DNA from 3 places in the Lysinibacillus sp. GW823-FHT06C08 genome. Region 1 is predicted to be linked to each of the others. Evidence: riboswitches for the same ligand, from Rfam matches in the RefSeq annotation. Region 1 holds a riboswitch; each other region holds the start of a gene.
What was found. A riboswitch is a leader RNA that binds a small molecule or an ion and turns the genes downstream of it on or off. The one in region 1 is predicted to bind S-adenosylmethionine.
Positions count from the first base shown of each region.

Region 2: it holds a riboswitch for S-adenosylmethionine, as region 1 does, so the genes downstream of both, metA (homoserine O-acetyltransferase MetA) here and AC1Q6O_RS14420 (Na+/H+ antiporter NhaC family protein) in region 1, are expected to answer to the same signal.
Region 3: it holds a riboswitch for S-adenosylmethionine, as region 1 does, so the genes downstream of both, AC1Q6O_RS06740 (YezD family protein) here and AC1Q6O_RS14420 (Na+/H+ antiporter NhaC family protein) in region 1, are expected to answer to the same signal.

Region 1 is NZ_JBXAHN010000005.1:272,802-283,409, reverse strand. It holds gene AC1Q6O_RS14420 (Na+/H+ antiporter NhaC family protein) at 108-1,388, opposite strand; SAM riboswitch class I at 1,493-1,596, opposite strand; gene AC1Q6O_RS14415 (DUF3953 domain-containing protein) at 1,716-1,949, opposite strand; gene AC1Q6O_RS14410 (hypothetical protein) at 2,136-2,468, opposite strand; gene AC1Q6O_RS14405 (class I SAM-dependent methyltransferase) at 2,764-3,498, shown strand; gene AC1Q6O_RS14400 (hypothetical protein) at 4,187-4,678, opposite strand; gene AC1Q6O_RS14395 (class I SAM-dependent methyltransferase) at 4,879-5,793, shown strand; gene AC1Q6O_RS14390 (VOC family protein) at 5,957-6,334, opposite strand; gene AC1Q6O_RS14385 (Ger(x)C family spore germination protein) at 6,496-7,689, shown strand; gene AC1Q6O_RS14380 (class I SAM-dependent methyltransferase) at 7,738-8,493, opposite strand; partial or broken gene AC1Q6O_RS14375 (AraC family transcriptional regulator) at 8,757-9,625, shown strand; gene AC1Q6O_RS14370 (GNAT family N-acetyltransferase) at 9,642-10,223, shown strand; gene AC1Q6O_RS14365 (hypothetical protein) at 10,366-10,608, shown strand, end outside.
Region 2 is NZ_JBXAHN010000008.1:147,574-158,181, forward strand. It holds gene AC1Q6O_RS17865 (class I adenylate-forming enzyme family protein) at 1-390, shown strand, start outside; gene AC1Q6O_RS17870 (YhdT family protein) at 712-975, shown strand; gene panF (sodium/pantothenate symporter) at 975-2,420, shown strand; gene AC1Q6O_RS17880 (TSUP family transporter) at 2,465-3,235, opposite strand; gene AC1Q6O_RS17885 (TrmB family transcriptional regulator) at 3,363-4,145, shown strand; gene AC1Q6O_RS17890 (hypothetical protein) at 4,167-4,550, shown strand; gene AC1Q6O_RS17895 (nucleotide excision repair endonuclease) at 4,598-4,969, opposite strand; SAM riboswitch class I at 5,172-5,281, shown strand; gene metA (homoserine O-acetyltransferase MetA) at 5,381-6,316, shown strand; gene AC1Q6O_RS17905 (GerAB/ArcD/ProY family transporter) at 6,372-7,934, opposite strand; gene AC1Q6O_RS17910 (hypothetical protein) at 7,968-8,201, opposite strand; gene AC1Q6O_RS17915 (Ger(x)C family spore germination protein) at 8,206-9,405, opposite strand; gene AC1Q6O_RS17920 (spore germination protein) at 9,433-10,608, opposite strand, start outside.
Region 3 is NZ_JBXAHN010000001.1:1,432,305-1,442,912, reverse strand. It holds gene AC1Q6O_RS06770 (hydantoinase B/oxoprolinase family protein) at 1-313, opposite strand, end outside; gene AC1Q6O_RS06765 (hydantoinase/oxoprolinase family protein) at 317-2,353, opposite strand; gene AC1Q6O_RS06760 (formate--tetrahydrofolate ligase) at 2,795-4,474, opposite strand; gene AC1Q6O_RS06755 (cold-shock protein) at 4,688-4,888, shown strand; gene AC1Q6O_RS06750 (VOC family protein) at 4,992-5,777, opposite strand; gene AC1Q6O_RS06745 (flavin reductase family protein) at 5,935-6,420, shown strand; gene AC1Q6O_RS06740 (YezD family protein) at 6,505-6,696, opposite strand; SAM riboswitch class I at 6,730-6,824, opposite strand; gene AC1Q6O_RS06735 (DUF418 domain-containing protein) at 6,995-8,089, opposite strand; gene AC1Q6O_RS06730 (TetR/AcrR family transcriptional regulator) at 8,073-8,681, opposite strand; gene AC1Q6O_RS06725 (phosphopantothenoylcysteine decarboxylase domain-containing protein) at 8,778-9,452, opposite strand; gene AC1Q6O_RS06720 (LysR family transcriptional regulator) at 9,527-10,405, opposite strand; gene AC1Q6O_RS06715 (DMT family transporter) at 10,540-10,608, shown strand, end outside.

The sequences.
Region 1 (10,608 bases):
CAAACTACTCGATGGCTTTTGTCTACAGTCTGAAATAACCAGCTTGCTGATCTTTATTTAGATTGAGCTACTTTCGTCGTTCATGTTTAATTTTCAGTAGTAAAAGTTTAGGCTTTCTTTTTTTTCGGGTACCCAATGAATATCGCTATCATACCACAAATACCAATAAGAATTGGGTAGAAAGAGTACGGCAAGATACTCACTGGCGAAATTTTGGCTACGCTTGCGGCTACAAGAAATTGGGCTCCGTATGGGAGAAGACCTTGGACTGTACAAGAGAAAATATCTAAAATACTTGCAGACTTTCTCGGCTCAATCTCATACTGGTCAGCAATATTTTTGGCAAGTGGCCCGGCAATTAGAATAGCAATTGTATTATTGGCCGTAGATAAATTAGTTAGACCCACAAGACCAGCTATACCAAATTCAGCACCCTTCTGCGATTTAATCCTGCGCGTTACAAGACGGAGTAAAAAGTCAATTCCCCCATTAAATTTAATAACTTCCACCATTCCAGCTATTAATATAGCCAGAAAGGCGATTTCATACATCCCTTCCATTCCTTCACCAATCTTTTGTATAAGGCTCATTATGTGATAGCTGCCATCTGCTAAGCCAACAGCACCGGCGAGAACAATCCCTAATGCAAGAACGAGGAAAACATTCATTCCAGATAACGCTAAAATAATAACTAAAACATAGGGAATAATTTTTATCCAATTATAGCTTAGATGCTCTACTTGGGCTGTCCCCCCGGATGTCATAAACCCTAAAATAATACTTGTGATAATAGCTGCCGGCAATACAATCCAAAAATTGACCTTAAATTTGTCCTTCATTTGCGCGCCTTGTGAACGAACTGCAGTAATAGTAGTATCTGAAATAAAAGATAAATTATCACCAAACATCGAACCGCCTACAACCGCTGCCATCACTAAAGCAATAGGTAGCTCCGTAAGATCGCTTATTCCAACTCCAATTGGCGCCAGCGCAACAATCGTCCCCACTGATGTGCCCATGGATAGAGAGATGAAACAGGCAATGATGAATAAGCCTACGACAACCAGGTTTTGCGGTATAACCGATAAAGCAAAGTTAACAGTGGAATCTACAGCCCCCATTCCCTTCGCTACCTCTGAAAATGCCCCTGCTAATAGAAAAATAATAACCATCAGCATGACATTTAAATTTCCGGCACCTTGGCAAAAAATATCAACCTTTCGGGAAAACGATTCTTTTCGATTCATCGCTAGAGCTACAGCACCTGAAATGCTGATGGCTACAATGACAGGAAAGGCATAAAAATCACCCATTATAATCCCTGAACCAATAAATAAAATCATAAAAATAACAAATGGGATTAGCGCCCATGGATTCTCTTTCTTCATTGTCTACCTCCAAAAATTAAAAATCAGCCCTATTTTTTATTTTTTCACCATAAAAAAGGCCTCATCTTGAAATAACAAGAAGAGCCCTTATAGTTAAAACGCTCCTCTTATCTATCAAGAACATTGCTTGCTGGATTTGGCACAGTAACTTAATAGTTCCGCTGCCGAGATTTCATCGGGCCAGTCCCTCCATCTCTCTTGATAAGAAGAAAAAATATTATATTTTTGACACAATATTAAAATACTAAAATAAAACATCCATAATTGCAACATGTTTTTAATTGTAAAAAAATCCCACGACTATTATCAAGTGCGAAATTCAACTTTTTATACGAATACGAAGCTTTGAATGGACACATAGATCGAAAATATAAATACCCCGACTAAAAACCAACCATATAATTTTCTCTCTCTCCGAAATTCATTAATTCCTAATGTTAACATAAATAAACCTAGAAAAAGGATCATTAAAAAGTTTAGCCGATAATCATGTGTCATAAATCCGTAAATGGAAAGCGTGATGCCTATTATTGATAAAATAATTTGTACTGTTTTTAACAAAACGATTCCCCCTATTTGCTTGAACGAATACTAACAGTTATCTAACCTTTTTTGAATAAAAAAATTCTATGATGGGTGAGATGACAAATGAAAGCCCAACAACTTTTTATTTTTGTTTTTTTAATTGGCTTTTGAACTAGAAACAGGAAATTTAAGTTTAATTCGAACAGGGCTGACAAAAGGCTTTTACCCTGCATTTATCTTTTCTTTAGGTTGTGCTGTTGGTGACATGGTGTACGCTGTACTATAGGTTTTGGGAATAGCCTTTCTAGTACAATCTAGTACAATATTCCAATTCATTTTATGGATTGGCGGTACTATCATGCTTGGCCCTTTAACCTTCCAAGCTTTCCGAGATACGTTTGCATGCAAAAAATTAGAGTCATGGAGCAGCGATTGAAAAGAAATCATTATGGGCTTATTTTTTACTGGTGTTTGGCTAGTAGTTTCAGCAACGACTGCAATCGTTGATTCCCAACGGTTGGTGGAAGTATAGTAGGTGGTACAACTATTGGACATTCAGCAACTAAAAGCTTACCTCCCTTCTTCTTCGGATTTATCACCGTTTCAATCCTTTGGGGGCTAATCCTTTCATATTTAAGTAGCATCGGTGGTAAAATAATGGGAAAAGGCTTATGCAAATAGTTTCGTTTATTTCAGGATTACTCTTTTTGTACTTTACTTTTTATGTATTCTTGAATGGTTTTGAAAAGCTATTATAGGGGTGAAAACCATGGTTAGAAGAAGATAGCTAGCCTCCTAGATCACCAAGGATATGTAGGAGGCTAGCTTAATTATAGGAGATGTTTAAACGATGAAGCAAAATAAATATGATGATATGCAATTCTTTTCTGCTTACGAAAAAATGCCACGTTCTGTTCAAGGGCTGGACGCCGCAGGAGAGTGGCATGTATTAAAAACACTTTTACCTGATTTGAAAAATAAACATGTGCTTGATTTAGGATGTGGTTTCGGGTGGCATTGTCGATATGCGCGCGCACAACAGGCAAAATCAGTGATTGGTGTGGATATATCTGAAAAAATGCTGGAAAAAGCTCAGGAAAAAACGGATGATCCTTTTATTTCCTATTTGCAAATACCGATTGAGGACATTCAATTTTCCGCTTCTCAATTTGATGTTGTATTAAGTTCCTTAGCTATTCACTATTTACAAAACTTTGAAGCACTATGCAAAAAGGTTTATACCTATTTAAAACCTGGCGGATCGTTCGTATTTTCAGTGGAGCACCCTATTTTCACATCCCGCCATGAACAGGATTGGTACAATGATGAACAAGGAAACCGACTGCATTGGCCAGTGGACCATTATCAAACAGAAGGCATGCGCGAAACAACCTTCCTTACCGAAAATGTCATTAAATATCACCGTACATTATCCACTTATATGAATGATTTAATACAGGTGGGATTTACAATACGTGCTGTGAAGGAACCTATGCCCTCTGAGGAAATGATACAAACTATTCCAGGTATGCAAGATGAACTACGAAGACCTATGTTTTTAATGATAGTGGCAGAGAAAAAATAAGCGTTTATACGTGTGATTATATCTATTACATTAGCACATTTCGTTGCTTCATATTTAATGGGGCAGCATCGCTACAGCTGCATGATGCCTGCCAAATACTGAGTAGTGGTAATAGAGGGCTAGATTGTCCCATAAATTAATTCTCTGAAAATCTCAGATAAAACAAAAAACCAGATGCTCCTCATAGAAGAGCGCCTGGTTTTATTGTGAAAGTGAATCTTACTAATTTACTTAGTTTTGATTCGTATTAATACTACGCTAAGTTGAGGCGTGGAACAAGTTAAAATATTTTCCATTCAATTTTTGGTAGGAATTTATGTTTTTTCGAGCATAGGAGTTACTCATGTCCTATTTATTTTGCAAGTAGGAAACTAACAAAAAAGACTAGATACCTACATAAATTATGTAAGTTCTAGCCTTTTAAGTGAAAGTGAATCTTACTAATTAATATTGCTTAGCTTTAGATTCATTTATGAATACGAATAAACAGCTAAAAGGTTTCATTATTTGGCCTATTTTTTCGTAAAAAATAGGATTACCCGCACAAAAAGACCAGGAAGTCACGAAATAAGTGAATCCTGGTCTTTTTGTGAAAAGTGAATGTTACTAGCTTGCTTTAGTTTTTTGTATTCTACTAATGAGGTAGACGGTTGATGTTGCAATAAGTTACATAAAATTTAAAAATATTTTAATCGATTACTTGAATGGCAAAATCAAATACACCCTCTGCCCCATCAACTGTAATGATGGAAATGCTATACACCCCTTCTGACATTGTATAGCTACCCTTTTCTAGTATCGTTGAATATTTTGCTCCTGCATTTACGGTTTTTTGAGCCCATAGTTTGGCATCTGCATTATAAATTTTTAAGCTAAATGGTTGTGTCCCCTTATTCTTTATATCATAGTGAATATCAAATTCTTGTGGAGAATGATTGCTGTAAAAAGATTTATGAAATTCACCATTTGCAGTTGTAGCATTTAGATAATTCAGTGGAAGTCTATGAAGCATGTCCATTTCCTGAGTGCTTGTCCTTGCCAATACTCTTTCCTGTAGCTGGGAATCTTTTCGTTTACTTGAATCAAATTCATCCGATGACTTTGTAGAGATATTGTCGCTACCAATTAGGGCAAATTCAAACATCAGTACAAGTAAAATGAGTAATTTCCATATTTTCATAGCGCCCACCTCCACTTACAAGTAATACCTAATTAGATATTATTCTACCATTTAAAAAATCACCATTCAAATTGCTAACTATAGATAAAAACTTGACAAAAAAAGTTATTTATGATATAATTTACAATTAAAATATTTTCTTATATAATAGGATTCTCCTGGCCAGGGGAATCCTATTTTTTATTGTAAGGAGTGTTCGGATGAAGAAGCAGGAATCTAGTATAACTTCATTAATAGCCGCCTTTAGCAGAGCCCACCATAGTCAATTTGATGCGCCGAAAATATTTGATAATTATCTAGCACAGGAATTAATCTCTAAGGATGAATTTCAGAGCATTGAAGACAATATGGTGCAAGGTATTGAATTTTTCAATAAGGAAATTGCCGAAAAATATAAAGGCAATTCGAGAAAATTATTAAAATGGATTACGCAAGTTCAACTAGCGCCGACTCCCTTGGCACGTGCCGCATACTGTGAAAGAGTCTTACAAAACGAAATACAGCTCGGCGTTGAGCAATATGTTATTTTGGGTGCTGGTTTGGATACATTCGCTTATCGACACCCCCATTTAGAACGTGTATTAGAAATATTTGAGGTTGATTTCCCAACCACACAAGCATTCAAAAAACAAAAATTACAAGAAGCGTCACTCAGCCGCATCAATAATTTACATTTTGTAGCGATGGATTTTACGAAGCAATTTCATAGTCAACCTCTTTTGGATCAAGGCTTTCAGTATAAGAAAACATTTTTTAGTCTCTTAGGTGTCTCCTATTATTTAACGAAAGAAGAACTGGCTAGCTTATTAGACCATCTGTTTGCGCTAGTTCCAGCAGGTAGTTCCCTTGTCTTGGACTATGCTGATGAATCGTTATTTAGTGAAAAGGGCATCTCTAACAGAGTAGATCATATGGTGAATATGGCGGCCGCTGGTGGTGAACCCATGAAATCGTGCTATCGTTATGAAGAAATGGAGAAGATGTTAGCTCAATCAGATCTACTTATTTATGAACATCTATCTCCATCTACAATTCAACAGCTTTATTTCCAGCATCGAACAGATTATCTATCAGCTTTTGAAACGATCCATTATATGCACATGGTTAAAAAATAAGATATAATCCATTCCTTTTAAAACAATTCTTAATTTTCTATCTATTTCCCAGGCAATTAACTATTTCAATATAAGAATTATGTATATAATAGTAGTGTAAAGCTAATTAGCCTTACACCTCCTAGATTTGTTACTAGGGTCACTGTTTATAACAGTGACCCACTTATGATTGGCAAACCCCTAAAGGATTTCCATCTAGATCATAAAAGGTGAAAAATCTTGTTTGCCCTTCCCCTCCCATAGGATTTACGTTCACTTGCTGCTCTACTAGTGATTGGTAGGTCTCTTCAATTGATGAAGAAAGAAAATTGTAGTATTTCCCTACCCCAAAATGATTATCTGGAAAATACAATGGTTGATGATTTTCCGTTTTTACTAAGCATACAACCGTAGCCGAACGTTCCGCTATTTTCATGACCGCTGCGTCTTCTTCTATATATAAAAGCTTAAATCCAAGCTTTTCCTCATACCATTTGGCTGATAATTGAGGGTCTTTTATTGGGATAAAAATGGCCTCTACTCCATGTAATAATGATTGCATCTCTTTTTCCTCCTTTTTAAAATGATTGCTATACTTTTTCTATATATGAACTTGAATGTCCTCTAAAAAATTTCACCCTTGCATCTCTTCTTGTTTAGTTTCCCTATTATTTGCTTATCCTAATTAGTATCGGAAATGTCTTTGCCCTTTTCCTAGAGGAGGTGCCAATCATTAAACACGCGGTGTCATTTTTTCTCCTACTTTTAGTCGTTTTGTTGTTAACTGGGTGTTGGAATAAGCGGGAGTTAAATGAATTAGCCATTGTCACAGCTGTTGGAGTCGATAAAACGGACGAATTCATAGAAATTTCTGTTCAAATTGTTAACCCGAGTCAAATTGCGCCGAAAAATTCAACAAGCTTTCAAGTCCCTGTTTTTACCTATCACGCAAAAGGGAGAACCTTATTTGAAGCTATCCGAAAATTAACAACACTGACGCCAAGGAAACCTTATTATGCACATGCTCAAGTTATTATTATTGGTGAAGAGATGGCTGAATATGGTATGAATAGTATATTAGATTTATTTCAAAGAGATCCTGAGGGAAGAAGCGATTTTAATATTATTGTTGCTCATGAATCAACAGCGCAAGATATTTTAAGTATTTTAACACCATTAGAAGATATTCCTGCCAGTAAAATGTTAAAATCCTTAAAGGACTCTGAGGATGTATTGGGAACAACTGAATCAGTGATTTTAGACGATTTAATCGAGTCTTTAGGGAGTATTGATCATAGTGCTGTTCTGCCCTCCATTCAAATACTTGGAGATGCAGATGCCGGGAAAAATAGCTCCAATATAGAAAAAATGGATAGCCCCGCCAATTTAAAATACAGTGGACTTGCTGTTTTTAAAAACTATAAGCTTATAGGCTTCTTAACAGAGGAAGAAAGCAAATACTACAATTTCTTACACAACCATATAAAAGGGACCGTTCAAAAAGTGCCTTGTTCGGAAAAGGGGAAAATATCAGCAGAAGTTTTAAATTCCTCTACAAAAGTTACTGGCAGCATAAAAAATGACAAACCCTCCATCCATATTCAGGTTGATCTTGAACAAAATATAGCGGAAATAAGTTGTCCAGTGGATATAACAAAGCCAGAAACGATTGATATTATTAATAAAGAAACAAGTAAATTAGTTCAAGAAAATTTAGAACAAACACTGCACACGATTCAAAAAACCTATCAAGCTGATATTTTAAAGTTTAGTGAGGTACTTCATCGTGAAGACCACCAAGCATGGAAACGTATCAAAAAAGATTGGGCCACGCTTTACCCTAATCTACCGGTGCAAATTGAGGTGAATGTGAAAACAAAAGGTATTGGTACAGCTAGAAAATTAAAAGTAGATTAAACAATCAAAAATGACCAGACACTCCTTGAGTGTGCTGGTCATTGCTAATTAACGTGAAGCTTCGAATGTAATAAATGATGAATCTTCATCAGGCTGTTGCTGAAATGTGTAATTAGCAGAGCATGTGATATCCGAAAAGCCTATACTTTGTAAAAGCAGTTTAAATTCCTCTAGACCGTACCAGCGTAATAAAAATCTTTGTAGCTCTGTATCCATCAATGTACCACGCTGCCATTTTTCATATTTTAAAACCGATAAAGTATACTGCTCCATCCAGTTGATCGCAATCGATTTCCTCTCAATCGAGATTCCTTCATCTTCGGAGGTTGCATGATAACTTGTAGTAATTTCACCAGTTTTCCAGTCTGTCGGTATGATTAAATCTAATAGAATGCGTCCGCCTGGAGCAAGGTGATGATACATATTTGTTAAAGTTGACACGGCATCTTGATAATTTTCTATTAAACAGAAAGATCCCGCCGGCATGATGATAGCGTCATATTGTTGATCTACTGTAAAATGACAAACATCGCCTTCATAAAGAACTGGTGTAAGTCCTCTATCGTGACATCGTTTACGACAAGACGCCAGCATTTCTGAAGAATTGTCAATCCCTTCTACATCAAAACCACTCTCCATGAAAGGAATATAGAAACGCCCTGAGCCGACACCCGCCTCAAGCACCTTACCTGTAAGTCCCTGTAAACGTTCCTTATAATATTCAATATCCCCACCAATAGAATATCCTACTGGTTTTGTTAAATCATAAAGTTCCGTACATAACGGTCCATAATTACTATACATATTGTCTCCTCCGATTATTTGCGGAAGAAAAATCCCTTTTAATTCTTCCACACCTTCATATTATTTAATGGAAAATTAGAGCTGACTATCATAATGGATCACTCGCTTTCTTGTAAATTTAAATAAATTATACCTATATTTGTCATTCATTTCAATATTTCTATTGATTTCGTTTTCAGTCCACTATAATGTACAAATTAGCATAAATTATCAAAAAATATTTCCATGTAAACGGTACGATGAGAATAAGAAAGGATGATCGTATGAATTATTTTGAAAGAATACAAAACGCTATAGAATATATAGAGGATAACTTACAAGAAAAAATGTCGATCACAGATATTTCTTCGCAATCTTACTGTTCAGCCTTCCATTTTCAGCGACTGTTTCAGGCGATAACTGGATTTTCCGTACAGCAGTATATTCGTAATAGAAGGCTTTCTGAAGCGGCCGTTCTATTAATAACAACCTCTCAAGCTATACTTGAAGTGGCGATTAACTTTCAATACGGTTCTCAAGAAGCTTTTACAAGGGCATTTGTTCAATACTTTGGGCTATCACCGGCTAAGTACCGAAAGAGTGCAAATTCTATACCATTACAAAACAAAATAAACTTTTTGGATTATAAAATGAATGGTGAACTCCCTATGCCAAAGCCAACAATCGTACATGTAGGAAAAAAGTTAATCACCGGCTATCCCTATCAAACATCATTACAAGATGAGAGGTATTATGCTGAAATTTCAGGCTTTTATCATGATTTTGGTCGCGAGCACTATTATGAACGTATTACACAAAAAGTAGCACCTAATATGGCCTATGGAATCTCTACAAACTTTCAGGAGGATGGTGAGTTTTCTTTTGTTGTGGGAGAGGAAGTCCAAGTATTTGAGGAGCGTGTTGAGCAAGGGTTTATCCATGTAGAATTACCTGCTGGTCAATATGCTGAATTTATCTTGAATAGTAGTGCAGAAGGTATACAGAATACAAGACGTTACATTTACGGGTGGTATGGTTGCCTAACTCTAATTACGAAAGAGATAGGGGTCCTGATTTTGAAATAACAGATGTTATGCAATCTATCTATCCACATAATATGAAAATGAAAATTTACGTTCCCATTAAAGGTTAAGAAAGGAAGCCAAAAAATGATGATTGAAAAGGTTTTTACTCAATTTCCTCTGCTACATACGACTAGTCTACTATTAAGGAAAATAGAAGTATCTCATGTAGAAGAGTTGTTTGCCATTTATGATAATACAAAGGTTTTCGAGTTTTGTGGTATTATCCCAAAACACAACTATCAAACCGTACAAAAAATGATTGAGCATTTTGAAAGAGACTTTAAGAAGAAAAGTAGAATAAAATGGGGTATTTTTGAAGCGTCCCAAAGCGAGAAATTAGTGGGTATTATTGAGGCTATGGACTTTAATCAAAAAGTAAATATGGTGACAATTGGATATTACTTAGCGGAAGATTTTTGGGGAAAGGGCATTGCTACGAAGGCCGTTGAAATGGTCGTGAACTATTTATTAGAGGAGGTTCAGGTGAATCGAATTCAAGCTGAAGTCATGCCATTAAATGAGCCCTCGAAAAAAGTACTACTAAAGAATGGCTTTATAAAAGAAGGTTTATTACGACAAGCAACATCATGGTCCGGCAAAGGCGTTGTTGATTTAGAAATATATGGATTACTGAAAGAAGATTATGTAACTCATTCAAAAGACTAGACTCTATTTAGGAGTCTAGCTTTTTCTTTTATATGACAAGTAGATGGACAGAATACCAACTCAAGAAAGCTCCTTTACATAGATTAGAAATAGAAGACTAGCGCTAAAATTAACATTCAAACCATAAAGGAGCGTTTCAAAAATGGATGAAAATCGATATTTAACACGATTGGATAGAAATTTAAATAATTATCATAAATTTTCTAAATGCTATTGTGACTCGAAGAACTATTGCACAGGTTACTATTATGGCACGGATGATATGGCAGAAGAAGATTCATATCGCATCAAGTATTATAATAGTTCTCAGGATGGGAATAAACAGTCGGAGAGCCACGTAAGAAATAAAGATAAAAAACAATGTGAAGGCTGTATTTGTAGTCAG
Region 2 (10,608 bases), on a different contig from region 1:
GGTTGGTTAAAAACGGGCGATCTAGCTATGATGGATGAGGATGGCGATTTCTTTATTGTTGGACGTAGAAAAGAAATGATCATCTCTGGTGGTGAAAATGTTTATCCTCAGGAAGTCGAACAGTGTATATTACAGCATCCTGATGTACAGGAGGTTGCCGTAATTGGCATAGCAGACGACTATTGGGGAGAGGTCGTGACAGCTTTCATTGTCTGTCACAATCAAGTAGCGACCATTTTAGATGAACTCCACGACCTGTGTCATCAACAGCTAGGTAGGTTTAAAATCCCTAAACAAATCCTTTTCTTAGAGGAATTACCGAAAACAAGCGTCGGTAAAATCGATAAAAAGGCTTTGCATATGTTTGTAGATGCTACGCCATGTGAATAAAAGTGCTCGTGTTTCTATTATCGGAATCGACAGAGCCATCAAAAATAGCGTCGTTACAAGGAGAACCTATTATTTTTATTCAACATGCACAATTCTTTAGCGTTGGAACATTTTAAGTTTGGGAAAAGCTCCAATAAAAATTGACTTTGCATATAACCTTCGTCTCATGTAATAGGCGAAGGTTATTGCGCTTTTAAGACTGGTAATCGTGCAAGAACCTCTGTTTATCGTTGTTTAGTTCTTGTTACCGCTTATTTTTTCACATCTCTTCCCATCAGACCAACATATCAGTAAAATAGAGTAGGTTAGGGGGATTGTCTTGTGAAAGATCAACGCTTTAAAATTGCGCATCGAGAGGCGCTTATTGGAATTGGATTAGTCCTTGTCAACTTTGCGATTTGGTTTGGCTTTGCTTATGGACTAGGTGCAGGGGATCCCGCAAATTATTCGTATGTTTTGGGTTTTCCTGCTTGGTTTTTCTATAGCTGTATCGCAGGGACAGGCTTTATGATCCTGCTCATCTGGATCGTTATGAAGCTCTTCTTTAAAGAGGTTCCATTTGAAGATGAGGGGGAGGAGCGCTAATGCATTGGCAAGTTGTATTTCCATTGCTATTATTTTTAATTATTATTTTTGGAATTGGTTTGTGGGCCAATAAACATGTCCGCTCTTCTAACTCGTTTCTACAGGAGTATTTCCTTGGTGGTCGAGAAATGGGTGGATTTATCCTAGCGATGACAATGATAGCTACATATGGTAGTGCGAGTAGCTTTATCGGAGGCCCAGGAGTAGCTTATACGAAAGGGCTGGGCTGGGTGCTACTTGCCATGGCACAGCTACCTGCTGGCTATTTTGTCCTGATGATTTTAGGGAAAAAATTTGCGATTATTGCTCGTCGTTACCAAGCTATTACGCTTATCGACTTTTTACGAGAACGCTATAAAAGCCATGTCATTGTCATTCTGTCTGCTATTAGTATTATTGTCTTTTTATTTTCAGCGATGATGGCGCAGTGGGTAGGAGGAGCCCGTTTAATTGAGTCTTTAACAGGCTTACATTATACGGCGGCACTGTTTATATTTGCGATTTCAGTTTTAGTGTATGTTATTATTGGTGGCTTCCGAGCAGTTGCTTTAACGGATACTGTACAGGGCTCCATCATGGTTATCGGAACTGTCATTTTATTAATCGGTACTATTATTGCAGGTGGAGGCATCGATAAAATTATGACCTCGCTGGTCGCAGAGAATCCCAATTTCGTATCTCCATTTGGAGCAGAAGGGGATTTAACACCTCTGTATGTTTCAACATTTTGGATATTAATTGGTGTGGGGGTGGTCGGTCTTCCGCAAATCGCCGTGCGTGCGATGAGTTATAAGGATTCTAAAAGTATGCACTTAGCGATCATTATAGGCACGATTGCCATCGGGACGATCATGTTTGGGATGCATCTAATTGGTGTGTTAGCACGACCTGTCCTACCTGGCATCGATATTGGTGATAAAGTCATGCCACTCTTAACATTGAAGGTACTGCCGCCATTTTTAGCAGGGATTGTCTTAGCAGCACCAATGGCCGCTACCATGTCTACTGTCAATGCACTGCTCATGCTAGTAAGCTCTACGGTTGTCAAAGACATCTATTTAAATTACATGAAGCCAAAGGCAAGTGATGCAGAGATTAAGCGTGCCAGTTTTATAGTAACAACGGTCATTGGCTTAGCGGTTGTCCTCTTTGCACTCCATCCACCTGATTTATTAGTGTGGTTAAATTTATTTGCATTTGGTGGACTTGAGGCAGTCTTTATTTGGACGGTAGTTCTCGGGTTATACTGGAGGAAAGCAAACAAATATGGCGGCATTTCGTCAATGATTTCAGGTATGGCTTTGTATATTTTCATTGACCGGTTCTATCCGGCCGCTTTCGGTATGCATACCGTTACGATTCCTATTATAGCTTCCTTCATTATTTTTGTAATCGTCAGTCTTGCTACTAGTCATAAATTCAAGGACGAGCATTTCCTCATATAATGTAAAACAACGCCGCAGATTTTTGACTGTGGCGTTGTTTTTATTTAATGAATCATATAATCGTAGGCATTTTTTGCAAGGAGCGTCATCGTCACAATGATAAAAAGCGTACGGACAAAGCCGCTTCCTTTTTGAATGGCCATACGAGAGCCAAGCATAGCCCCACCAATTTGAGCAACCCCCATAACTAAACCATATACATAATGGATTTGACCTAAGTAAGCAAACATACAAACACCTGCCACATTACTTGCTAAATTTAAAAATTTCGCATTTCCTGCCGCCTTTAAAAAATCAAAGCCAACAAGCAAGAAGCTAAAGATTAAAAAAGAGCCCGTTCCAGGACCAAGAAACCCGTCATAAAACCCAATAGCAAATAATAGCATCATAAATAAAAATAAGTGCGTTTTAGATAGATTTTTAACCGTTGAGACAGCGCCCCAATCCTTTTTAAAGATCGTATATATCCCAACAGCCGCCAGCATGATAAGCATTAATGGTTTTAATAGGGCTGGGTTAATTAAATGAACAGTCCAAGCACCACATAATGATCCAATGAAGGCGAGAGGGAAATATTTCAGGACAGATCGAATTTCAAGCTGACCAGAACGGTAAAAGGAAATGGACGATGTGAGTGAGCCCATCGCGCCAGCTAATTTATTGGTTGCTACTGCAGCGGCGGGATTTAAGCCAACAAACAATAAGGCTGGTAAGGAAATTAAACCACCACCTCCAACGACAGAATCGATAAATGCTGCCAAAAATCCAAAGGAAATCAATAGTATTAAAATATGTACATCCACATCAAAAACCATGCTTACACCTCTTTTTTTATTAGTTACTACTGAAATAGTAACTAATTTATTCGATGCTGTAAAGCCTAATTTTTTCATTGGCAAATGTTCACAACAGTAGCCTATAATAAAAATATGGAGGGATGATATGAATGAATTAATCGCCCAATTAAAAGAACTGGGATTGACAGAATATGAGGCAAAGGCCTATACAGCACTCGTACAAAATAGTCATGTCAGTGCCTACCAAGTTAGCAAAAACTCTGGGATACCAAGAGCTAGAATCTATGACATATTAAATGGTCTTGTTGAGAAGGGATTCGTACTGAAAGAGGAAACGGCGGATCAAACGACTTATTCTTCCATTCCTGTCGAGATGTTTTTGCAGCAAGTTCAACAGCGGTGGCAATCGAATTTTACGTCGATTAGTGATCAATTAGAAAAACTAGAAACGAAAGAACAAGAAACGGAACCTAAAGTGTTAATGCTAAAAGGGAAGCAGACAATCATCAATTATTGTCAAACCTTATTAAAAAAAGCAGAGACAAAAGTCATCCTATCGATGTGGGAAGATATGTACGATGCCTTACGCGAGGATATCGAAGGGGTATCACAGCATGTGGAGGTGCATGGCATTACCTTATATGTCGGGGAACATCTGGCATCTATCGATCAGCACAGAGCCACACACTATACGAGAAAGACTTCTACACCCCATTGGTTTATTTTATCGGTTGATGGACATGAAATGATTTATGGTCACTCGCCGTCAAACCAGGAAACCGCTTTTATAACGAATGATCCTGTGCATATTTATTTATTAGAGGATTATGTTTGGCATGATGTTCTTATCAATCGACTAGTGAAGCGTGATGATAAAGAGCTTGAGGACTGGATTGCTAAAGAACGTAAAGCATTTTTCTTAGAGTAGCTATAAGGGAAGGGGAGCATCTTGAAAAAATGGATGTTGCCAGTATTGTTTTATGTATTATGGATTGGCGGATGTGATTCTGCACCGCTGCTAGTTCCACCTAAGATTCAGGAGCTAACCATCGTTCCTGACCATATCCAACAGCATATTATAGCTCAAGAAAGAATTCAGTTATTGTATGAAGATGACATGACGTACTATCTTGTCATGTTTTCGAAAGGAAATGTGCTAGCAAGTGTGGCAGCAAATGAAGATCGGTTAGTCATTCATTTCAAGGAAGGAAGCGAGCAAAAGAAAGAAGCTCAACCGTATGTCTATGCCATCAATAAAAACCCGAAGCTGACGATTATTGAGCTATATATTAACGGCAAAAGCATGGCGATAGATCGCATGACTATGATGTAATAAAAAAACCGAAATCCCTAAAAAAGAGATTTCGGTTTTTGTTGATATTAATAAAATACTTTATCTACATTGTATTTGGAGCGGAACGTATTAATCGCATATGTTTCATAAATTTCACGTTCCATAGGATCTTCTACTTCATAGACTTCAATTTTAAAGACCTCGTCACGATAGTTTTTCAACGGAGATACATTGTCTTCAAAATGTTTTTTAATGCGTTGACGAATTTTACGTGCTTTGCCGACAAATAATAGCTCATTCTTTTCATTATAGAATAAGAAAATGCCGCCTTTATCACGTGTGATTTTGTGGAAGTCGATGAAACCAAAGTATGGTGTAATTGGGACATCACCTGGTTTTACATCTTGTTCGCGTTGGCGAATGACTACATCTGGTTTTGGAAATTCAATATTAATCAAAGTATTCACGTTCCTCTCTATTACTAAAGATATATGGTAACATAATAGCGGCATGTTTACCATAAAATTTCATGTAGAATAACCATATACAGCAAGCTTAGTGTTTATCAAATGATTGGAGAACATGCATAGGAATAACAAAATATTCTATGAATTATTGATATTCTAACTAGTCCATGTTACAATTCAAGATAATTAAATAATCTTATCAAGAGAAGCAGAGGGATTTGGCCCGATGACGCTTCAGCAACCTCTAACAAATGTTAGAAAGGTGCTAATTCCAGCAAAGGTTTTTCCTTTGAGAGATAAGAGTGAACGTGAAAAAAATCCTTCTCATTCTATCTCATATGGAATGTGGAGGATTTTTTAATTTTTTCGAAAAAGGAGCAAAAAAAGAGAGGGGAACGCAAGATGCCAATTAATATTCCGAAAAATTTACCTGCTGGAGAACATTTACGTGAGGAAAAAATCTTCGTAATGGAAGAGGACCGTGCGAGAACACAGCAAATACGTCCATTAAATATATTAATCTTAAATTTGATGCCTGAAAAAGAAAAAACTGAGCTACAATTACTACGATTACTAGGAAATACACCATTACAGGTGAATATTACTTTTTTAAACACAGCTACTCATGAATCTAAAAATGTCAGTAAGTCTCATTTACAATTATTCTACACAACGTTTAACCAAATTCGTCATCGACGCTATGATGGTATGATCATTACGGGTGCGCCAGTAGAAAAAATGCCATTTGAAGAGGTTAACTATTGGCAGGAAATTGCTGAAATTATGGATTGGTCAAAAAAGAATGTGACATCCGTGCTACATATATGTTGGGGGGCACAGGCTGCTTTATATCATCATTATGGGATTGGAAAGGTCGAGCTTTCTGCTAAATGCTCCGGCGTTTATTCTCATGTGATTACTGATTTAACAGTAGATTTAGTACGAGGCTTTAGTGATTTATTTACAGCCCCTCATTCTCGCTATACATCTGTCTCGATTGACGAGGTTCGCAATCATCCAGACTTACGCTTATTATCCTATTCAGAGGATGCAGGTGTATTTATCGTGCAATCCAAAGATAATAAAAACATTATGATTACTGGTCATTTAGAATATGATGCGACAACATTAGCCGATGAATACAGTCGCGATGTTGCCAAGGGCATCCATATAGACGTTCCAGTAAACTACTTCCCAAATGATGATCCAGCAAAGGCACCGATGAATACATGGCGTGCCCATACGCATTTATTGTTCTCCAACTGGTTGAACTACTACGTATACCAAGAGACACCATATGAATGGGATTTTGTGGACGAAATTGAATATCATATTTAAATAACACTAAAAAGTCTAATTTCTTCGCTAAGCAGCTTGAAGGAATTAGACTTTGTTATTCTAGATTTTTCTTGTCAGAACTCGTTTTATCTGGTGGCGCCTGGTCGTCCTGTTTGGATGTAGCGTTGCCCGCTTCAGAATTGTCTTGAGTAGAGACTGGATTATCTGTTTTTTTCTGATTGGAAACTGTATTATCTGGTGTCGCCTGATTGTCTTGCTTGGAAGCCATAGTCGCAGGTTTAGCCTGATTAACTTGAGTGGTACCTGTATTAGTATCGTTCGCCTGATTATCCTGATTGGAATCTGTATTAACAGGTTTTGTCTGATTATCCTGATTGGAATCCGTATTAACAGGTTTTGTCTGATTATCCTGATTGGAATCCGTATTAACAGGTTTCGTCTGATTCTCCTGATTGAAATCCATATTATCAGGTTTCGTCTGATTGCCTTGATTAGAAACCGCATTACTCGCATCAGTCATTTGCCCCTGATTAGAATCCGCATGACCCATTTCAGTCGAATTACCTTGTGATTTTCGGTTACGAATAACAGCTACAATGAGTAGAAGTATGGGTAATAATATGGTGCAAACAAATGCATAAATTGGCCAAATCTCATCATTATAAATGTTGGAATGGACGATGTCTGGGTGAACAATTTGCGAAAGTCCGACCATAATAATACCCATTGGTAGGATAAGTGGACGGTGATCCTTCAATTTCATAATTTGTGCAATCCCGACAACAGTTGTATAGAAGTACATAAACGTTCGAATAAAAATGGATACAATCCACATAAAAGCCATGATAATTTCAATGCGCTGTAAAAAATTTCCGATAGAGATTCTTTGTGCTAGGGCATAGCTAGGGAAAGTTCGCGAAGCCGTGTTGGCTGGCCCTAATACTAAAATAGATAGAGTAATCAATGTTACTAGAACAAATCCACCGAGAAGCATGCCTATGTAAAATCCTTTCTTTGAGGATTGCTGGACATTGACACTAGCAGGGTAAATCATTAATAACATAACTAACGAAAAAGAGAAGACACTTACAAAGCGGATGATACTATATAAGATGGATGTTTTGGATGCTTCCATAATCGGTTGTATATTTTCAAACTTAATTTGTGGGGTGATACTGACAACAAAGAAAATAAAAATTAAGACAAACATAGGGAAAAGTATTTCTGCTGAACGAGCAAAGTTTTCTATCCCTAAATAGGTAGCATACATAATTATAATAATAAACAACAAGGCAAATGCCATAGTAGGCGTCTCTGGCATTACCTCTGTTTTCATAAAAGCACCAATAAAATACAGTAATTCTCCTCCCGCAAATAGGGTAAGAGAAAGGAAGCCCACCACTGTGATTTTTCCAAAAAAGCGACCGAGAAGTTTTTCATTTGCTTCAATAAAATTCAGTGTCGGTGTTTGGTCCCCTAACGTCACAAATAATTTCACAACAAGCAAACTAAGGACAACACCAATACTTGCAGCAATCCACGCATCTTGCTTACTAGAGCTTGCAATACTTGAAGGGATGATTAAGATGGCAGTACCGATAGAAAGGAGGAATGTGATAATTGTAAATTGTCTTGAACTAATTACTTCTTTTTCCATATAAGTGTCCTCCAATTCATGACGATGTGTCTACTATTTTGTGAGTGAAACGATAAAATCTTTAATTGGTGTAAAAATAAAGGTTATAAAATCTAGAGGACTCGGGATATTTATTTTGAGAGCAATGCCCATATTAAGCGCTGTTCCAATTAGTAATAGGATTGAAAAAACAAGAATGGTTTTGGTCTCTTGTTGCTTTTTGAGTTTCGGGATATATAGTATCGCAATAATGATTGAAATGATTAAGATGGCTATTGCTAGTACCAATCCACTATCCCTCCTTTGGCTTTTTTAATAATGAGTTTTGCATTGTGCCTAAACCTTGTGTTGTCACTTTTACATGAACATGGATTGGTAGATCAGGAAAGATATTTGGCCAATCGTTTTTGATTTTTTTCCATTGTTTAGCATCTGCACGATGTAGGGCATCACCATAGCCTAAAACATCCACTTGGTATTGCTGTTGAATTTTTTCTAATGTTTTTTCAATACGTTCATCGATGCCTTGTGCTGTTTTTTTATTGATATAATCCACCGTTTTATTTTTCGTTAGATTGATATCACATTCGACCTCTCCTACATTTTGTTCCACATTTATTTGGACATCAATTTGCGGTTTCCCATTTTTAAATGATCCCTTTACTTTTGTGGAGGATTTCGTAATCTCAGTTGAGAGTGTACCTTGCTTTGGACAGGTGACGATTTCAATCGTACTTTGTATTTTGTCACTGAGGAAACTAATACTTTTACTTTCTCCCTCTGAAAGTAAACCAATGTATTGATCTCCTTTAAAGATGGCCAATCCTGCATATTTTAACAACACAGGTGTTTTAACACGTTGGACGTTTGTTTGATCGGCCCCTAACCGTTTATCCCCATGAACTTCAATCGCAGAAATCAAAGCCCCATTGTCCTTTTCACTGAGCCTTGTGACCAATTCGTCTATATTAATAGCAATAGTAGAGCCCCAAACTTTTTCAGAAACTTTGAGGGAGTTTAAGATTTTATTAGCAGGAACTTTTTCGATAGGTGTGAGAACATTTAACACTTCCTTAGCTGTAGCCTCATAAGACATGATGACATCGAAATCCTTTCTAAACTCATGGTCTCGTGCAATTAAATCTAATGAATCACTGATTCCATCTTTAGCGAGATCTTCACCTAAAACGACTACCTGTAGATGGGCAAAATATGGCTTCCGTGCAGCAATGGTAGTCATTTTGCGGATGGCCTCAAAAATTGTTTCCCCTCTAGAATGATAGCTGACAACAGGGGAGCGCTGAGTGGAAGCTTGTCGCATGGAAACCTCACTAGGATCAACTATTTGAACGGTAATCTCATACTCATCATCTACTTTGTCTATACCAAGCGCTACAACAATGGCTAATTCATTTAATTCACGCTTACTCCAGCAACCACTTAACAGTAAAGTGAGGATGCATAGTAAGCAGATTACTTTTACTTTTGCCATATTTTATTCCTCATTTGTTCAGTAGTTTTATTTCCGACCTGTTCTTGGGACATATTTATGCCCTCTAACAACGTTTTTCTGATTGACTAAGCGTGGACGTGTTAATAAACGTCTACGAGGAAGCAATAAAAATGCATCTTTTTGATCCTGTAAAATTAAAGGAGCAAACGGGCTTAAATACGGTACACCAAATGAACGAATGCTGCATAAATGAAGAATAATGATAATAATGCCAAACATAACTCCAAAAAGACCAAACATAGCAGCTAAGATCATTAATGGAAAGCGCAGTACACGAATCGTATTGGACAAACCATAAGCAGGGAATAAAAAACTACAAATGGCCGTTAATGCCACTATAATAACCATTACAGCCGAGACAACACCGGCATCTACCGCTGCCTGGCCAATTACCAGCGTACCTACGATGGACACAGCTGGACCGATTGTTCGCGGCATTCGAAGCCCTGCCTCTCGTAGTATCTCAAAGGCAAGCTCCATAATAAGTGCTTCCACTACGGCAGGGAAGGGCACGCCTTCTCGTTGTGAGGCGATACTAATTAGCATGGCCGTCGGTAGCATTTCTTGATGAAACGTCGTAATCGCAACATAGAGAGATGGTGCTACCAATGCCAAACTAATACCAAAGAAACGTAAAATACGAATGAGGGAACTAATCATCCAATGTTGATAGTAGTCTTCTGCTGATTGCAAAAAGGAAGTAAATAATGCAGGCACCACTAATACAAAGGGGGTACCATCTACTAGAATCGCCACTTTCCCATCTAATAATTCACCAGCAATAACATCTGGCCGTTCTGAGTTGTAAATGGTTGGAAACATGGTATTTTTAGAATCTTGAATAAAATCCTCAATATAGCCACTTTCTAAAATGCCATCGATATTAATGCGATCTAACCGCGCTAACACCTCCGCAACAATTTTGTCACTGGCGATACCATGTATATACATCACGGCGACATCTGTTTGTGTCACTTCACCGATGACTCGAGACTTAATCCAAAGATTTGGACTTTTTATTTTTCGTCGAATGAGCGCGGTATTCGTACGCAAAGTTTCAGTAAAGGACTCTCGAGGTCCTCTAATAACGGATTCGGTTGAGGGCTCTGTGACAGCTCTATCCTTTGCACTTTTCGTACTTGTTACAATGCCTTCAGCAAAGCCGTCTAATAAAATGACGGT
Region 3 (10,608 bases), on a different contig from region 1:
CATCGGATAAATGCGAGCCTCCCCCTACATACGGGTCATTAATAATAATGACATCGCCCTCATGTAACTTTTGTCCATGATCGAATTTTTCAATTACTCGCTGCACCATTGGACTTAGCATACCAATAAAGCTTGTAACACCATTTCCTTGGCTAATTAAGTTACCCTGTGCATCTGTTAAACCGCAGGCATAGTCTAATACTTCATAGATGACGGGACTCATAGAAGAGCGTGCTAGAGCGACAAACATTTCATCCCCTATGGCTAGCAATGAATCCTGAATAATCTCTACAGCAAAAACGTCTTTTTTCATGATTTATTTCCCCTCCATCTCTACAATCAAATTGCCATATTTATCAATTTCTATGGATTGCTTCTCATTGATTACGACTGTAGATGTTGGGTTTTCAACGATAGCAGGACCTGCAATGACATACCCAGGAGCAAGCTTTTGCTGGTCATAAACATTGACTTCAACCCAACCCTTTTCTTTCACATATAAGTTGCGCTTTGTTTTGATACATGTTGACACATCAATATGAGAGAAATCTAATTCTTTAAATTGAACAGCCTCATCTTTTCCATAGATGGTAATGTGTAGATTTACTAATTCAATTGGAGTAGTTGGCAAATCGAATGAAAATTCTTGTTTATGTTTTACATGGAACGCTTCAGCCAATTGAAGAAGCCCTTCATCATCAATCGTGATATTCGATGCGTTCAATTTGACTGCATGCTCTTGGCCTTTATAACGTAAATCATAATTAATTTCGAAATAATAATGCTCTTTCGATAAAGGTGCGTCAGCATAGGCACTTTCAATAGCTTGATCAATATTCGCTTGAATTTCCGCAAGATGCGCGTGATCAAAGCCCATTAAACTTGTTTGGATATAGTCTTGTCGATATTCTGTCATCATCATTCCTAATGCTGAAAAGACAGAAGAGCCATAAGGTATAATGACCTTTTTCATGCCTAATTCCTCTGCTAAATTAATAGCGTGTAGTGGACCACCACCGCCAAAGGCAACCATTGTAAAGTCTTCTGGATCATAGCCTTTACGAATGGAAATGAGCTTCAACGCATTTAACATATTGGAATTCGCAATATCTAATATACCTTGCGCTGCTTCTTCCGCTGAAACATTAAATGGTTTCGCAATCGCTTCAACAAGTGCTTCCTCTACTTTGTCGATAGAAATTGGATTATCGAAGTTTGCTAATGATAATCTTCCTAAATAAACATTAGCATCCGTAATCGTTGGCTGTGTATTGCCTAGCCCATAGGCTACTGGACCTGGGTTTGCCCCAGCAGAATCCGGACCAACCTTTAAGGAACCGAACTGATCCACACGAGCGATAGAGCCCCCACCATTGCCGATTTCAACAATATCTACAACTGGAGTTTTAATTGGATAGCCAGCAAATTTTTCATTTCTTTCAATATAGTAATCTGTCGTAACGTTTACTTTGCCATCTGTAATAAGTGAGCATTTCGCTGTCGTACCACCCACATCAAAGGCAATAATATTGGACTCATTTAGAAGCTCACCTAATTTTGCTGCCCCAAACATTCCTGCTACAGGGCCAGACTCGACTAGATTGATTGGTAACTCCATAGCTTTATCAAAGCTTGTTGTCCCACCATTTGATTGCATAATTTTTAAATGATCCGTAATACCAACTGTGCTCAATTTTTCTTTTAAGCTTTTTAAATAAGCGTGAGCAATGGGCTTCACATATGAATTTAAAACCGTTGTATTTGTTCTTTCATATTCACGATATTCCTTAATCGTTTCGCTTGAAAGTGTAATATACACCTCGGGCCAAATTTTTACTATTTCTTCTTTTAATTGCTGCTCATGAATGGGATTTTTATAGCCATGAATAAGCGAAATGGCAATTGCCTCTACACCTGATTCCTTAAATTGACGGACAATCTCTCCAACTTCGTTCCTATTAAGCGCTTTCATAATATTTCCTTTAAAATCAATGCGTTCATCGATTTCTTGTCGTAAATAACGCTCTACAAATGGCTCTGGCTTTTTATATTTAAAATTATATAAGTCTGGTCGGTTACCACGTGCAATTTCTAAAATATCACGGAAGCCTTTTGTTGTAATTAATCCGACTTTGCCACCTTTTCTCTCTGTTAATGTATTAATAATTACCGTAGAACCATGAATAAACGATTCCATGAGAGAATCCTCTGTTACATGTCGTCCTAATACGTTTAATATCCCATCCTCAAAATGCCCTGGCGTCGTATGCCCCTTGTCAAAATGAAGATTTCCTTTCTCATCTGTATAAACTAGGTCGGTAAAAGTACCGCCAATATCTGTTGCGATTTTCAAGACTCCATCCCTCCGTGTCCCTATAATCGGAACAGTGTTCCGAATTAGAATTAAGTAAATTATATTTAAAATAAAAAGAAAATTCAATGTATTTTTTAAATAAAAATTCATTTGACAATTGCTTCTCTTTGTAAAAATCCGCTTTTTCCTTCCAATAACAGAGAACTATTGATAAAAAATACCAAACACATTTATATAAGGAAGCTTCTCGAGTTTTTAATCGCATGAAAAAAAATCCTAGTTTTCAACTAGAATCGTAAATTTTCTAAAAAAAAATGGCGATGATGAATGTTTCGACAGGTTATCAAGTATAGAAGGAAGATATCAGAATCCTTTTTAGTGGCATTTGAGGAAGGAGATGTTAAAATGACTAGGCTTTTAAATCAGCTAAAAAATAAAAAAAGCTGCACCTCTGTTAAAGGGCAGCTTTTCAACATTTATTTAGAACAATCCTACCGCATGTCCGTCATTATCGACATTCATGCGTAAAGCTGCAGGAGCTTTTGGTAGTCCTGGCATTGTCATAATATCGCCTGTCAGACAAACTAAGAAACCAGCACCAAGCTTTGGAATCACCTCACGAATTGTGACCGTGAAGCCTTCTGGACGTCCAAGTAAGCTAGGCTGATCGGATAAAGAGTATTGCGTTTTCGCCATACAAATTGGTAGAGAATCCCAGCCAAATTTTTCAATTTGAGCCATTTGTTTTTTAGCTTGGTCTGTGAATTGAACATCTTTTCCACCATATACCTTTTGTACAATGGTACGCACTTTTTCTTCAATGGACTCTGTTACATCGTATAATGGTGAGAAGTTGTTTTCTTCTTCCAACACAGCTAGTACTTGTTCAGCTAAGGCTACTCCACCTTTACCGCCCTCTTCCCAGACATTTGTTCGGGCAATACGTACATGATTTTCTTGGCACCAGTTTAGAACGGCCTCTAGCTCTGCCTCTGTGTCTGTAATGAAACGATTTAATGCAATAATCGGTTCAACATCAAATGTACGTACCGTGTCGACGTGTTTAGCTAAATTTTCAATCCCTTGGAGCAGGGCTTCCACATTTTCACCGACAAGTGATGTTTTTGGAACACCACCATGCATTTTTAGTGCACGAATCGTTGCTACGATCACAACGGCACTTGGCTTAAAGCCTGCTTTACGAGCTTTAATGTTCATGAACTTTTCAGCACCTAAATCAGAGCCGAAGCCTGCTTCTGTCACCACAATATCAGCTAGCTTACGAGCAGTTTGTGTCGCCATAATGGAATTACAGCCATGGGCAATATTAGCAAATGGACCACCATGTATAATAGCTGGTGTCCCTTCTAATGTTTGTACTAAGTTTGGCTTAAAGGCATCCTTCAATAATAATGTTAAGGCACCCTCTACCTGTAAATCACGCACAAAAACAGGCTCGCGCTCAAATGTGTAGCCAATTACAATGCTAGCGATGCGCTCCCGTAAATCCTCAATGCTTGTTGCTAAACAGAACACTGCCATAATTTCGGAGGCAACCGTAATATCAAAGCCGTCTTCACGTGGCATGCCTTGAACAGGCCCTCCTAATCCGACAATCACTTTCCGTAATGAACGATCATTCAAGTCCATCACACGTTTCCAAATAATACGTCGTGGATCAATGTTTAAGACATTCCCTTGGTGGATATGATTATCAATAAATGCGGATAAAGCATTATTGGCTGTTGTTATCGCGTGAAGGTCACCAGTGAAGTGTAAGTTAATATCCTCCATTGGTACTACCTGTGCATAGCCTCCGCCTGTTGCGCCACCTTTTACGCCCATTACTGGACCAAGAGATGGTTCACGTAAAGCTACCATCACTTTCTTATTTAATTGATGAAGGGCATCAGCTAGTCCTACAGTCACAGTCGACTTCCCTTCACCTGCTGGGGTTGGACTAATAGCTGACACTAATACAACCTTTGCGTCCTCACCTTGAGCTGTAATTTTTAATGGGTCTATCTTCGCTTTGTAGCGGCCATACTGCTCAAGTGCATCCTCTGGAATACCTGCAGCATTGGCAATTTCCGTAATAGGTTTGATCACTGCTTGACTCGCGATTTCTAAATCTGTTAATGGTTGATTTTTCGTTGTCATTTGGCATCCTACTTTCTATGTTGTTCATTTCCATTATAGTCTTAATTGTGAAAAAAAAGAAAGTCAGATATGCTAGCATTCCGACAATCAATTGACATTTTTGTTCAATTCATGTATGTTCTAAGAGAAAATGCATTTTTTTCACATTTTCTCATTGATAGCACGACTTCTTTAACTTTATCTTACTTTCAAGCGCATTGGAGGCGAATGCTTATGCAACATGGGATCGTAAAGTGGTTCAATAATGAAAAGGGTTATGGCTTTATTGAATGTGATGATGGAGAAGATGTATTTGTACATTTTACGGGCATCCAGGAGGAAGGCTTCCGTACACTTGAAGAAGGTCAAAAGGTTTCATTTGATGTTGTGGAAGGCAATCGCGGCCCGCAAGCATCAAATGTTGTAAAATTATAAGCTAGAATATAGTAAGTGGATGAAGTATTTGAAAATGGCTCAATCCACTTTTTGCATGTTTGCACATAAAAATCCACTTCAACGATTGAAGTGGATTTTTAATTTATTTATTAATCCAATAAAAAGCACCTGGACACACTAATGTTTCCTTTGTTCGGTGTGGATCCTTTAATGTTACACCGATTGGCCCTTCTTTTAAATGACCGAGCGTCATGCTAGATGCTGAGGCTTCCTCATAAAAATCCAAGCGCATATTCGCTAGCTGTAGAGACATAAACTGCTCATGCTGCTCAAACTCGGGTAGTTGTAATACTTTCTGCCAAAGCTGCACCGTCTCCTCCACATCCTTGACAAAAAACTGAATGGATTCCATTGTAATGGCTTGTTTTTCATCAATCGCGCCACTAGCCTTTAATTGAGCCAAACGCTCCTCATCTCCATCTGCCCATTCAATTAAGAAAGGAAAATCCACTGAAAGGCCAGGTCTGCCAAAATGCAATAGCTTCCATTCGATTATCGTGCCGTCTGGTCTTGTGCGGCTACAAGCATCGGGACCATATACTTCATAGCCCAATGCACGCAATCGTTGACCATCGTCTTCAATATTTTTGGTGCGCAAGGCAATTCGTGAAAATCCTTGGCGCTCACGATCACGTTTAAACGTATAATGTAGGGAATATGGGTACAGGGCCGCTTGCTCAAATAAATCACGATCATAAATAGCGATTTGTTCAATATAGCTTAAGCCAAAATAACTTAGCGTATTGTAAGTCCCCCACATCGTGTGTTGACCACCGTTCACTGTATGGACATTTCGTTTATTGAAGAAAACCTTTATATTTTCCGGTGATTCTACTTGATGTACCAGATGATCAAAATATAAAGTCATGGCAATTCCCCTTTCTTTCCCCCATTAGCTTTACCTGGATGTGTAATTGATTTAATATTTACTTAAGAAAAGGAGTTACTATATGGTATGAAAAAAGTGCAATTTACCTACTAACTCCGTTAACTAATTTATTACTAACTATAAAGAGGTGATTTGAATGACAGATCATGTTGCTGCTTTTAAATTGGCATTAGGTAACTATCCTACAGGTGTAACAGTTGTTACAGCTTGTCATGAAACGAATCCAATTGGCTTAACCGTCAATTCTTTTGCATCTGTTTCTATTGATCCACTACTTATTTTATGGTCACTTGATAAAAAATCTCAGCTCCATCCTTACTTTATGAGTGCGGAAAAATTCGCTGTCAATATTTTAGCAAGTGATCAAGAGCAATTATGTACATTATTTGCAAGTAAAGTCCCAGATCGCTTTGCTCAAGCAAAATGGTCTACTTCTTCTTTAGGACTACCGATTTTACATGATACAGCAGCTATTTTACAATGTAAATCCTTTCAGCAAATAGATGCAGGTGATCATACTATTTTTATTGGCCAGGTGCTAGATATTACAAACTCTCAAAAGGAGCCCCTTCTCTATCATCGCCGTCATATCGGTCAGATTCCAAAAAGCTTCTATAGCTAATTGCCATAAAAAAAGGGCCACTTGTAAGCAACGGAAACCATGCTTATTGGTGGCCTTTTCACATCGTTCAACTGAAATGATCCTTTATTTCTTCTGAGGAAATCTCTGCTTTTCAAGCCTATTAATTTGAACAATTACACCATCCTGAATCGTAATATGCACTTCACCAAATTCAAGATTTTGAATGGCCTTTGCAATAGCCTCTAATTTCTTATCTTCTACCTTTGCCGACTGAGCCATACGATACACCCCTTCTTTTTCATCCTTGTTGTACAAAAGAGGCCAATGCATCAAACTGATTGATAGCCCCTCCTATCTCTCAGATACATCGGTTGGAAGTGGCACCTATGTTTCGGTTGCCGAGGCTTCATTGGGCCAAGTCCCTCCACCTATCTTGATAAGAGTACTGCGTTTCTTGAAAATAATTCTATAATTCTGTAATAAGATTGTCAATATAAAATATTAGAAAACCTAGCTGAATACTTTGTAATGATTATTTTAGATTAGAAAACTATCTATATCTAAAGTATTTTATGCCTAATCAACGAGAAATAGATGGCAATCCATTAATTTATTACGAACTCCATTTCCTCATCAAGAATTCAAGGGGACCTCGACGATGTTTAGCTCTCCACCAGACAGAAACAAGCACACATCCTACAAAGTAACAGCAGGCATATAGCATGGAAAAGGTAAGCGTCTGATTCTCCAACTTTTGGCAAACAATTAATATTCCAATCCCAATAAAAACATGGCCGACATAATGCGTTAAAGACAATTGTCCCGTAAAGATCAAAGCTTCAATTACTTTATTTTTACATGTCTCAACAAGATAGATGGAGCCCACGATAAGGACAATTGCCGACGCTGAGTTAGATAGAACATACATCATATTCGGTGGAATCGGTCCCGTATCAAATAAATACAATGCACTCTCTACATCTAATAAATGGATCGTTGTCATCTTAATAAATATCGTTGAAAAAGTCTCCGTCATTATGACTAGCAATAAGCCCATCACCAATAAGATTTTTCGTAATGAACGATTAGTTAAATCTAATGTGCCGATTACCATGCCAATTAGAAAGAAACAAATCCAGGGAAATAGTGGATGATAGCCATTAAACATCAAATTTCTTATAAATCCTGCCGGTGTCCAAAAATCAAGATACTCTAGTAATACATATGTTGGATGCCACCCAGCGAAGTAATTAAATTGAATTTGGAGCCATTGTGAAAGGATGAGGATGACACCGATTATGAACATCATCATTTTCTTGGATTGGGCAATCAAACATGCGGCAACAAACATATACACGCCATAATAATGTAAGATATCTCCTGTCCAGCCTACTGCATATAGGACTATTCCTATCACGAATAACAAAAACGACCTCTTCCACAAAGTAAGTCGATTCTTACGAAGAAGTATTGGGTCCTTAGTCTCTCTAGCCTGACGAGTCATTAAAGCTGTTCCTATTCCTGCTAGCATGACAAATACGGCCGAGGCACGCCCCTCAAATAGATTTTGTAAGGCCATCAACCATGTTGAACCATTCGTTGTAGAACCCGTTATGACTCCAAAATTGACAATGAACATACCAAACATGGCGAGAGCTCTTGCAAAATCAAGACCTTCAATGCGCCGATTATCATCTCTTATTGCCATCTTCGCCTCCTTGGATAACACTATGCACAGCCTCCTTCCAAATAGCTCTGTAGTCCAATTGGTTACCTGTTAACATGAAATTACCGATATTATCATAGACCAAGGCTAGCATCTGTGCCTTTGCTTCTATAGTGGGAGTATCCTCTAGAACCCCTAGCTCCACGCCATATTGTAGGACTTCCACAAAGCTTGTTAAAAAGCTGGTTTCTAGCTCTACTAATTGTTTCTTATAGCTTTCATCGCGAGCTGCTAATAGTACATATTGGTTAAATATTTTATTAAAATAAGGATCCTTGCCCTGCGCCTCAATAGACTTATAGCCCAGCTCGAGTACTTCCTCCTTGAAATTAACGCGAGAAAGCTCTTTATAATCCACAGCGACATCTTGTTGAATTACTTTATACAGTTCATCAAATAAGTAAGTGATTAATTGATCCTTTGATTGAAAATAATAATAAATGGCTGGTTTTGATATACCGACCTCTGCAGCAATCATGGCTAAGCTTGTTTTTTCAAACCCTTTTTCTGCAAACATCACATAAGCAACTTCTATAATCTTTTGAAAAGTTTGTTCCTTATTCCCCATCATCATTCTCCTTTTTTACCGACCGTTAAGTAAATATTAAATGATACTCCTCTTTTAGACAAGAAAAAACTGTGTAGAAATATTTCTCTACACAGTTCATATTTATTGATGTTGTAAATATATCATTAAAGCTTCGGCTGTTTTTTGCTTGCCCATTACTTTCATAGGCAGTCCATCAGCAGGTACAATCCAATGGGGCTCGTCCCCGCCATATAAAGATTGAGAGCTATTGGCTACCATCAATTGAGCATGAGCTGTTTCCATTCGCAGTCGTGCACGTGCTAATAAAAACTCCTCGTCATCGGTCGCTTCTAGCTTAAACCCTACTAGCGTCACATTCGGTTGCCAGCCTTTAATTTGCCCTAAGACTTTTGGCGCCTTTTTAAAATGAATAATAGGTGGCTCATCGGAAGGCATTTTCCCCGCTTCCTCCATCAAATTGCCTGATTGATCATATACTTTATCGATGACCCAATCGGAGCCAGCCGCAGCCATAATAACGATATCTACATGTTCTTGTTGGACAGCATGACGAACCTTTTCTCCTAAATCCTCAATACCTTCAAATCTAATCAATTTCATTTGATCGTGATTCACTGGAAGCTGTGCAAAATAACCATGCATATATACTACATTAGCACCAGCAGCGAGTGCCGCCTCCGCTAAATAACAGCCCATTGTCCCTTTTGATAAATTCGTATGCCCTCGTACACGATCCCATTTTTCAAGTGTTCCCCCACTTGTAATGAGTACGGTTTTACCTTGTAATGTCCCCATCCACTCACCTATTTTCTAAAATATATACACCTACTATTTTACCGTAATGCAAGGATAGGCTTCAATAGATTCCATCATAGTGCATTTTTTTGTTCCATTAACCATGCACTTAAAATTTCCGCAAATTTCTTCGTTACAGGTGATGCATTATGCTTCATCGCAATCCCAATCGTACGGTAGGCACCTTGCTTCAGAGGAATCGCTCTTAAGGTAGGCGGCAAAGTCTGAATGACCAATTGGGGTAAAATACTAATCCCAAGTTGATGAGAAATCATGGAAACAATGCCGACCTCCTCTGAAAGCTCAAAGCGAATATTGGGCTTCACATGATATTGTTCCAACAAAACTTTGACATCATTGGTCCCTTTATAGGAAGTCATAATAAAAGGCATATCTTCCAAATCAACAATATCGATCTCAGACTTATTAAATAGTGGACTTTGATCTGAAACGATACATAATAAAGGGTCCTGCTGTAATTCCGTATACTGATATTGCTCAGATTTTTGACCATTTAAAAAACCAGCCTCTATTTCCCCACTGAGTAGCCATTGTTCAATTTCATAATAATCACCCTCGCGTAATTCCACCTGTATTCCAGGAAACTGATTATCCATAATCCTAATAATTTCTGGCATCCAATTGGAAGATATACTTGAAATAACGCCAATACGCACGTTTCCTCTTGTTACTCCATGAATATGTGCTGCCTCTTGTTGCAATAATTCCTGTGCGTCTAAAACCTGACGCATCGCCCTTAGCATGGTTTGCCCCTCACTTGTCAGTGTGACACCCACTCTACTTCGATGTATGAGCGCAAATCCAAAATCTTTTTCTAAACTTGACACGGCGTGACTGACAGCAGACTGAGTTAGTCCGAGTGCATCTGCTGCTTTTGTAAAGCTTGCTACCTCTGCTACCTTTGTTAAAATCTCATATTTCACTAAGCTCATCAGCAATACCTCTACATACATGAATTTTTTTAATCCTAATCATTATAAACATTCGTTTTACTAATCTCAACACAAGATATATAGTAATTTTTAGTATAAAAACTGTTTTAGTACACAGATGGTAGGTGAACATAATGAGTATCCAAGGAAAAGCAAATGTATTGATGGTTATTGTCACAATGTTTTGGGGACTATCTTATACC